Regions from separate parts of the Kitasatospora sp. NPDC049285 genome, predicted to be linked through region 1. Evidence: riboswitches for the same ligand, from Rfam matches in the RefSeq annotation. Region 1 holds a riboswitch; the other holds the start of a gene.
What was found. Region 1 has a riboswitch for thiamine pyrophosphate ahead of thiC (phosphomethylpyrimidine synthase ThiC). Riboswitches for the same ligand answer to the same signal wherever they lie in the genome.
Positions count from the first base shown of each region.

Region 2: linked by a shared signal. The riboswitch ahead of thiO (glycine oxidase ThiO) and the one ahead of thiC (phosphomethylpyrimidine synthase ThiC) in region 1 are both predicted to bind thiamine pyrophosphate.

Region 1 is NZ_JBFAQR010000033.1:31,069-35,903, forward strand. Features, by position in the region: gene AB0K51_RS21305 (glycosyltransferase family 2 protein) at 1-58, opposite strand, end outside; gene AB0K51_RS21310 (ketoacyl-ACP synthase III) at 55-1,062, opposite strand; gene AB0K51_RS21315 (SPFH domain-containing protein) at 1,182-2,639, opposite strand; gene AB0K51_RS21320 (hypothetical protein) at 2,838-3,038, opposite strand; TPP riboswitch at 3,135-3,267, shown strand; gene thiC (phosphomethylpyrimidine synthase ThiC) at 3,263-4,835, shown strand, end outside.
Region 2 is NZ_JBFAQR010000002.1:225,305-230,139, reverse strand. Features, by position in the region: gene AB0K51_RS02830 (hypothetical protein) at 1-705, opposite strand, end outside; gene thiE (thiamine phosphate synthase) at 816-1,451, opposite strand; gene AB0K51_RS02820 (Rv2175c family DNA-binding protein) at 1,448-1,813, opposite strand; gene AB0K51_RS02815 (FAD-dependent oxidoreductase) at 1,835-3,031, opposite strand; TPP riboswitch at 3,118-3,230, shown strand; gene thiO (glycine oxidase ThiO) at 3,199-4,371, shown strand; gene thiS (sulfur carrier protein ThiS) at 4,368-4,577, shown strand; gene AB0K51_RS02800 (thiazole synthase) at 4,581-4,835, shown strand, end outside.

The DNA.
Region 1 (4,835 bases):
TGCCGCCGATCCGGGCGGCCTCCTGGTAGGCGGGGACGACCACCCAGAGCTCGGTCACGACTTCTCCCAGACCATCGTCTGCAGGCTGACCCCGCCGCCCAGCCCGACCATCAGCACCCGCTCGCCGGGCATCAACTCATCCATGATGCGGTCGAGTTGGACCCCGATCGTGGCGGACGCCAGATTGCCCAGCTCGGGCACGGTGACCACCAGCTTGTCCGCCGGAACCCCGGTGAGCTCGACGAACCGCTCCAGGTAGGGGAGGGTCACCTGGTGCACCAGCACCCGGGTGTAGGCGTCCCAGCCGTAGCCGGTGCGGGCCGCCACCCGGGTCAGGATGTCCGCGCCGATCTTCTCGAAGACGCCGCGCAACTCCTTGCCACCGCCCCGGAAGTAGCTCCACTCGTCGCCGCGCGGATGCCGCGAGCCGCCGCCGGGGATGCCGCCGACCTCCCAGTGTTCGGAGGCGGTCTCGGTCTCCACGTCGAGGATGCCGCCGCGTGCCACCGGTTCGACCACGACGGCCGCGCCCGCGTCGCCGAAGGTGTAGCCGGCGAACCCGTCGCGGAACTCGGCGAGGCCGGACGGGTCGCGGCGCATCGCCCGGCTCGGGGTCTCGCCGGTGACCACCAGCGCCCGGCGGGCCCGGCCGGCCAGGATCATCGCCCGCGCGGTGTCGATCCCGTTGAGGAAGCTGTTGCAGGCGTTGGAGACGTCCAGGGCGTGGGCGCGGGAACCGAGTTCGGCCTGCACCAGGTGCGCGGTCGCGGGCTCGCAGACGTCCCGGGAGGCGGAGGCGAACACCAGCAGGTCGACGTCGGCGGGTTCCAGCCCGCGGGCGGCCAGCGCCTTGCGGGCCGCGTCCAGCGCGAGGACGGAGGGGTGCTCGTCCGGTCCGGCGAACCGGCGGGTGCGGATGCCGGTCGCCTTCTCGAACATGCCGTCGGGCAGCGCGAGTCCGCTTCCAGCCGCCACCTCGTCCTGCAGCTGCTTCGAGGTGACGACCTGCCGGGGCAGGCACGAGCCGACGGCGGTGATCCCGACGCGGGGCAGCAGATTCATGGGCTCGATGCTCGCGTGCCGGGCGTCACGGGGGCGTGAGTACGGGTACTCAGGTCGCAGGGGCGCGGGTGCGGAACCGTGGTCCCGCACCCGCGCCCCCGTTCCACTCTGACCGGTCGTCAGCTCTTGCTGCCGTCCTGGATCGGGATGACCTGCGCCGCCGCGGGCTTGGCGGCGGCCTCGGCGGCCTCCGCACCCCCGCCGGGGTTCATCGAGCTCAGCAGCTGCCGGGCCAGGCCCAGGCCGGTGCCGCCCATGGTGAGCGCCTTGGCGAACATCTCGGACATGCCCTCCGCGCCGTTCAGCAGCACCATGTGCTCGACATTGCCGAAGGCGTCCGCGCCGGCCCGCACGATGGCCGGCCAGTTCTCCGCCAACTGCTGGGCGACGACGGCTTCCTGGTTCTCGGCGAGGGCCGCCGCGCGGGCCTTGATGCCCTCCGCCTCGGCCAGGCCCAGCGCGCGGAGGGCCTCGGCCTCGGCGAGGCCCTTGGCCGCCGCGGCGGCGGCCTCCGCCTCACCGGTGGCCCGGGTCGCCTCGGCGGCGGCCAGACCGCGGGCCCGGGTGGCCTCGGCCTCGGCGCCCGCCGCGACCTTGACCCGGTTGGCCTCGGCCGCGGTCTTCAACTCGGTCTCCTTGGCGGACGCCTGGGCGGCCGAGATCCGGGCGTCGCGGTCGGCGTCGGCCTTGGTCCGGGTCTCGTACGCCCGGGCGTCCGCGGGCTTGCGGACGTCGGCCTGCAGCTGCTGCTCCCTGCGGTGCGCCTCCAACTCGGCGACCTTGGTCTCCTGGACCACGACCTCCTGCCGGGAGGCGGCCAGCGCGAGCGGTCCGGCCTGCTGCGCCTGGGCCGCGGCGGTGTCCATCTCGGCCTGGTAACCGGCCTGCTGGATCGCCGAGTTGCGCGTCGCCTCGGCCTTGCGGGCGAACGCCTCCTGCTCCGCCTCGGTGGCCCGGCGGTCGGCCTCGGCGGCCGCGATGCGGGCGTCGCGCTGGACCGCCGCGGCGTGCGGCGCGGCCAGGTTGGTGATGTAGCCGGTCGGGTCCAGGATCTCCTGGATCTGCAGCGAGTCGATGATCAGGCCGAGCTTCTCCATCTCGGCGCCGGACGCGGAACGGGTCTCCCCGGTGAGCCGCTCACGGTCGCGGATCATGTCCTCGACCGTCAGCCCGCCGACGATGGAGCGCAGGTGGCCGGCGAACACGTTGTGCACCCGCTGGCCCATCATCTTCTGCTGGTCCAGGAAGCGGCGTCCGGCGTTGGCGATCGACACCGAGTCGTCGCCGACCTTGAAGATCACCACGCCCTTGACGTGCACCGGAATGCCCTGCGACGTCACGCACTCGACGTCCAGCTCGGACTCGTTCAGGTCCAGCGACAGCCGCCGCACCGCCTGGACGCCCGGCACCACGAAGGTGCCCCGCCCGGTGACGATCCGGAACCCCAGGCCGTCCCCGTGCTTGGCGCCCGAGATGATCAGCGCCTCGTTCGGTTCGGCGACCCGCCACATCAGCTTGAACAGCGTGACGATCACCACGATGGAGGCGATGGCGCCTCCGACGATGCCGACAAGCATCGGCAATCTCCCCCTTCAGGGCGCACCGGTCCCGTGGCTGCGCGTCGGTTGTGCAGGATGGCGCGGAACGCGGTGGCAGCCCGACATTCTGCGCCTGCCGTGATCGCAGCGGAAGAGGGATCGCCCGTGCGCACCGTCACTGTCTCGAAACAGTTTCGGGAGGTTTGCCGGAGCGCTGCTGACGTGCGGTCAGACCGCTCAGAACGGCTGCACGTAGACCGTGCGCGGTGGCTGGTACTCGACCACCACGACCGTCGAGCCGATCTCCAGCGTCTCACCGGGCACCGCCAGGTACGCCAGGAACGCCTCGCTGCCCTGACGCTCCGGCACGTGCACCATGACCTCGCCGACCAGCCCCCGGCCGATCCGGCCCGTCACCCGCCCGATGAGTCCGACCATCGCGCCAGTCTGACCGGCCGTCCGGAGCATGTCCACTGGCCGGAAGCCGTCTGGACCCACAAGGTTCGCACCGCTACGGTGGTCGGCGTCCTGCCCTCGCAGGACACGGGAGCTCGGAGCACCGGGCTGAGAGGACGCTGACCGGCACGTGCGCACGTGCCACTCGCTGCGTCGACCGCAGGAACCTGACCGGGTAATGCCGGCGTAGGGAGTGAACAGGTCTCATGACCGTTTTCGAAGCACGGCCGCAGTCTGCCTCCGACGGCTCGAACGACGCCGCTACCGGTTCGGCGTCGACGGACAGCACCACCACCGGCTACCCGACCCCGGCGTGGCGCAAGGCGTACCGCCAGGGCAGCCGCCCCGACCTGCGCGTTCCGTACCGCGAGGTCCACTTGACCAACGGCCGCACCGTCCCGCTGTACGACACCTCCGGCCCGTACACCGACCCCGACCACAGCGCGGACGTCCGGCGCGGCCTGCCCGCGCTGCGCGACCCGTGGATCCGCCAGCGCGGCGACGTCGAGGAGTACGACGGCCGGGAGGCCCGGCCCGAGGACGACGGCATCCGCCACACCTCCCCGCGCGGCGGCGACCTGCGCACCCTGGACGCCGTCTTCCCCGGCCGCCCGCGCCGCCCGCTGCGCGCCCGCGACGGCGTCGCGGTCACCCAACTCGGCTACGCCAAGCAGGGGTTGATCACCCCCGAGATGGAGTACGTGGCGCTCCGGGAGGGCCTGGAGCCCGAGTTCGTCCGGGACATGGTGGCGCGCGGACGCGCCGTCATCCCGGTCAACGTCAACCACCCCGAGGTCGAACCGGCCATCATCGGCACCGACTTCCTGGTGAAGATCAACGCCAACATCGGCAACTCCGCGGTCACCTCCTCCATCGAGGAGGAGGTGGAGAAGATGACCTGGGCCACCCGCTGGGGCGCCGACACCGTCATGGACCTCTCCACCGGCCGCAACATCCACACCACCCGCGAGTGGATCCTGCGCAACTCCCCGGTCCCGATCGGCACCGTCCCGCTCTACCAGGCGCTGGAGAAGGTCGACGGCCGCGCCGAGGAGCTCAGCTGGGAGGTCTACCGGGACACCGTCGTCGAGCAGTGCGAGCAGGGCGTCGACTACATGACGGTGCACGCCGGCGTGCTGCTGCGCTACGTCCCGCTCACCGCCCGCCGTAAGACCGGCATCGTCTCCCGCGGCGGATCGATCATGGCCGCGTGGTGCCTGGCGCACCATCAGGAGAACTTCCTCTACACCAACTTCGAGGAGCTCTGCGACCTGCTGCGCGCCTACGACGTCACCTTCTCGCTCGGTGACGGCCTGCGCCCCGGCTCGATCGCGGACGCCAACGACGAGGCGCAGTTCGCGGAGCTGACCACGCTCGGCGAGCTCGGGCGGATCGCCCGCGCCAAGGACGTCCAGGTGATGATCGAGGGCCCGGGCCACGTCCCGATGCACAAGATCCGCGAGAACATGGACCTCCAGAAGGAGATCTGCGACGACGCGCCCTTCTACACCCTGGGCCCGCTCACCACCGACGTCGCACCCGGCTACGACCACATCACCTCGGGCATCGGCGCCGCGATGATCGCCTGGTGGGGCACCGCGATGCTCTGCTACGTCACGCCCAAGGAACACCTGGGCCTCCCCAACCGCGACGACGTCAAGACCGGCGTCATCACGTACAAGATCGCCGCCCACGCCGCGGACCTCGCCAAGGGCCACCCCGGTGCGCAGGCCTGGGACGACGCGCTCTCCGACGCCCGCTTCGAGTTCCGCTGGGAGG
Region 2 (4,835 bases), on a different contig from region 1:
GTCGCCGACCCGCCGGTCGTCGACCTCGGCGCCGTTCGCCTCCTCGCGGGCGTACTGCACGGCCTGCTGCAGCTTCTCCACCCGCTCCAGCAGCTCGTTCACCCGCCGGGCCGGCAGCGCGCCGGAGAACTTCACGGTCGTCCAGTACCCGATCGCGACGTCCTCGTAGTACACCTCGACCTGCGCCGGGTGCTTCTCCGTCGCCTCGGCTTTCACGTGGTTGCGCGGCACCTTCTTGGTGCGGATGGTGCGCACCGCCTCGGTCTTCCACGCGTCGGTGGACGGGTCGTGGTTCCACGCCTCGGCGGCGTCCAGCACCGGCAGCTTGCGGACGAAGGTCCGCAGGTCGGTCAACTGCTTCTCCAGGAACAGCAGGTACGTCACCGGCGCGGCCGCCACCAGCGTCCGCCCGTCGACCACCACGTCCCCCCGGGCCTCGGTGTTGGCCCAGTCCTTGGTCGCCGTGACGTCGAACAGCCGGGTCAGCGTCGCCGCGGTCGCCCGCAGCACGTCCTCCGCCTTCACCTGCACCCGCGTGGACTCCGGCGGCAGCTGCTCGCCCTCCTCGTCCTTGGGCTGGTACGTCCGGGAGATGCCCGCCAGCAACGCGGGCTTCTGCAGGTCCTGGTGCGCCTGCGTCAGCTCCTGGAACGACTTCGACTTGACGCCCTTTTCGACGGCGATGATCTGGTTCAACTTGGCCACGCCCGGACGCTACCAACACGCCTGTTCGACCGTCACCCGCTTTTCCGAACCCGCGAGTTGACGCGGAACGGGCCGGGGGCGAAGCGTCCCCGGCCCGCACGGCGGAGCGGTCAGCGCAGGCGCGCGGCGAGTTCGGCGGCGGCGGCGGCCGGGTCCTCGGCGGCGGTGAGGGCGCGGACCACGACGATGCGGGTGGCGCCGGCGGCCAGGACCTCGTCCAGGTTGCCGAGGTGGATGCCGCCGATGGCGAACCAGGGGCGCGCGGAGCCGGCGGCGGCCGCGTAGCGGACCAGGTCCAGCCCGGGGGCGTGCCGGCCGGGCTTGGTCGGGGTGGGCCAGACCGGGCCGGTGCAGAAGTAGTCGACGCCCGGCTCGGTGAGCGCGGTGTCCACCTCCGCCTCGGCGTGGCAGGACCGGCCGATCAGCACGTCCTCGCCGAGGATCCGCCGGGCGACGGGCACCGGGAGGTCGTCCTGGCCGAGGTGGAGGACGTCCGGCCGGGCGCCGAAGGCGACGTCCGCGCGGTCGTTGACGGCGAGCAGCTTGCCGTGGCGGCGCGCCGCGTCGGCGAAGACCTCCAGGTACTCCAGCTCCTGCCGGGCCTCCAGCGACTTGTCGCGCAGCTGCACGACGTCGACGCCGCCGGCCAGCACGGCGTCCAGGAAGTCCGCCAGGTCGCCCTGCTCGCGCCGGGCGTCCGTGCACAGGTACAGCCGTGCGTCGGCCAGCTGCTGACGGGCCGTCACAGGGCCATGGCCTGGGCGCGGCGCTTGACCTCGGTGCCGCGGTTCTCCCGCAGCGCCTGGATCGGGCTGCCCGGCAGCGACGGGTCCTCGGTGAACATCCACTCGAGGATCTCCTGGTCGGAGAAGCCGCAGTCGCGGAGCACGGTCAGGGTGCCGACCAGGTGCTTGACCGGGCCGTCGTCCTCGATGAAGTCGGCCGGGACCTGAAGGGAGTTGTTCTCACCCCGGCGCACGGCCAGCAGGGTGCGGTTCCGCACCATGTCGCGTACCTCGGTGATCACCACACCCCACCGCTCCGAGATGTCGGGCAGGTAGAGCCACGCGGGGACCAGGGCGTCAATCTTCGGATCAATCTCGCTCACGACACCCAGCCTACCCACGCGCTACCGGGTTGCCGCCTTGAGCTGGACGGCCGGGTCCGCGGCGAGCGCCGGGTCGAGCACCGCGCCGCGGTCGATCAGGCGGCGGGCCTGGGCCAGGTCGCGCGGCCGGTCGACGGCGAGCATCGCGACCAGGACGCCGTCGCGCAGCCAGAGCACCGACCACTCCCGCTCGGACGGCGAGCCGCGCCACAGCAGGTGGTCGGCGCCCGCGTGCCGGCCCGCGTACTGGACCATGCGGCCGAACTGCTCGGACCAGAAGTACGGGACGGGGTCGTACGGGCCGTCCGCCGTGCCGAGCAGCCGGCCCGCGACCGCGCCGCCGGAGTGCATCGCGTGGTCCCAGTGCTGGACGGCGAGCCGGGCGCCGAACCGGGCGGAGGGGTAGGAGACGCAGTCGCCGGCCGCCCAGACGCCGGGCAGCGCGGTGCGCAGGCGGTCGTCGACCGGGATCGAGCCGTCCGGGTCGAGGGCGAGCGGGCCGTCGGCGAGCCAGCCGGTGGCGGGGCGGGCGCCGATGCCGACCACCACCTCGTCCGCGGGCAGGTGGGTACCGTCGGCGAGCAGCACCCCGCCGTCGGCGGCGCCCGCGACGCCCGCGCCGCAGCGCAGGTCGACGTCGGCGGCGGCGTACCAGTCGGCCATCAGCGCGCCGAGCTCGGCCGGCAGCGCGCCCGCGAGCGGGGTCGCCGCGGCCTCCACCACCGTGACGTGGCAGCCGAGTTGGCGGGCGACGGTGGCGGTCTCGGCGCCGATCCAGCCGGCCCCGACCAGCACGATCCGCTTGCCGGGGGTGAGCGCGGCGCGCAGCGCGAGGGCGTCGTCGACGGTGCGCAGCGTCCGGGCGTCGGGCAGCCCGGGCAGCGTCCGGGGGTCGGCGCCGGTGGCGATCACCAGCGCGCCGTACGGGAGTTCGCCGCGGTCGGTGTGCAGCACCCCGGCGTTCAGGCCGGTGGCCCGGTGGCCGGTGAGCACCTCGACGTCGAGGGCGGGCCAGTCGAGGTCGAAGACGGTGGAGTCGGCCTTGCCGAGCAGGACGTCCTTGGAGAGCGGCGGCCGGTCGTACGGCAGGTGCCGCTCCGCGCCGAGCAGGGTCACCGCACCCTCCCAGCCGCCCTGTCGCAGGCCCAGCGCGACCTGCGCGCCCGCCATGCCCGCCCCGACCACGACCACCCGGTCCGTTGCCCTCAACTCAGCCATGCCGTCCACAGTAGCGAGCCGTCCTCGAGCGTCCGCCCTTCGAATGTGCTTACAGCTCCGGCCGCGCCCGGCGTTATGGTGGGTGCACACCTCATCACGGGAGCCCGGAGCACCGGGCTGAGAGGCGGGCTGACGCGGCCTGCGACCGTCCGAACCTGATCCGGGTCATGCCGGCGAAGGGAGAAGAAGCCGCTGTGGCACATTCCGACGTGCTGGTGGTCGGCGGGGGCGTCATCGGCCTCGGCGTCGCCTGGCGCACCGCGCAGCGCGGCCTGTCGGTCGCGCTGGTCGACCCCGCCCCGGGCGGCGGCGCGGCGCAGGTCGCCGCGGGCATGCTCGCCCCGGTGACCGAGCTGCAGTACGGCGAGGAGCCGCTGCTGCGCCTGGGCATGGCCTCCAACGAGCGCTACGCCGCCTTCACCGCCGAGCTCACCGAACTCACCGGCCTGGACACCGGCTACCGGCAGACCGGCACGCTGGCCGTCGCCCTGGACGCCGACGACCGCGCCGAACTGCGCGAACTGCACGCCTTCCACCAGCGCCTGGGCCTGGCCTCCGAGTGGCTGACCGGCCGGGAGTGCCGCCGGCTGGAGCCGATGCTGGCCCCCGGGGTGCGCGGCGGGCTGCACGTCGCCGACGACCACCAGGTGGACGGCCGCCGGCTGGCCCGCGCCCTGGTCGCCGCCGCCGAGCGGCTCGGCGTGGTCCTCCACCGCGCCGAGGCCGCCGAGCTGCTGGTCGCCGACGGCCGCGCCACCGGCGTCCGGCTGTCGACCGGCGAGCGGCTGACGGCCGGGCGGACCGTCCTCGCGGCCGGCTCCCGCAGCCACCTGCTGCCCGGGCTGCCGGACGGGGTGCTGCCCGCGATCCGGCCGGTCAAGGGCCAGGTGCTTCGCCTGCGCGTGCCACCGGCGTACCGGCCGTTCCTGTCCCGCAACGTCCGCGCCGTGGTGCGCGGCCAGCATCTGTACCTGGTGCCGCGCGCCGACGGCGAGGTGGTGATCGGCGCGACCACCGAGGAGCTGGGCCACGACACCACGGTCACCGCCGGCGGCGTCTACGAGCTGCTCCGCGACGCCCACGAACTCGTCCCCGGCATCACCGAGCTGCCGCTCGTCGAGACGGGCGCGGGCCTGCGCCCGGGCTCCCCCGACAACGCCCCGCTGCTCGGCCCGACCGCGCTGCCGGGCCTGGCCGCCGCCACCGGGCACTACCGCAACGGCGTGCTGCTCACCCCGGTCACCGCCGACCTGCTCGCCGACTACCTCGCCACCGGTGAAGTCCCCGCGCTGGCCGCCGACTTCGCCCCCGACCGCTTCACGACCAAGGTCTCCGCATGAACCAGATCGCCCTGACCGTCAACGGCGCCCCGCGCACCCTGCCCGCCGCCGTCACCCTCGACACGGTGGTCGCCGAACTCTCGGCCGCCAACACCGGCGTCGCCGCCGCCGTCAACGAGGCCGTGGTGCCCCGCAGTTCGTGGTCCGCCACGGCGCTGCGCGACGGCGACCGGGTCGAGATCCTCACCGCCGTCCAGGGAGGCTGACCGATGGCCGACGACCTCCTCACCATCGCCGACACCACCTTCACCTCCCGCCTGATCATGGGCACCGGCGGCGCCCCCAGCCTGGACGTCCTGGAACAGGCCCTGAAGGTCTCCGGCACCGAGCTGACCACCGTGGCGATGCGCCGGGTCGACACCGCGACCCAGGGCTCGGTCCTGGAGGTGCTGGCCCGCAACGGGATCCGGGTGCTGCCGAACACCGCGGGCTGCTACACCGCCGGCGAGGCCGTGCTGACCGCC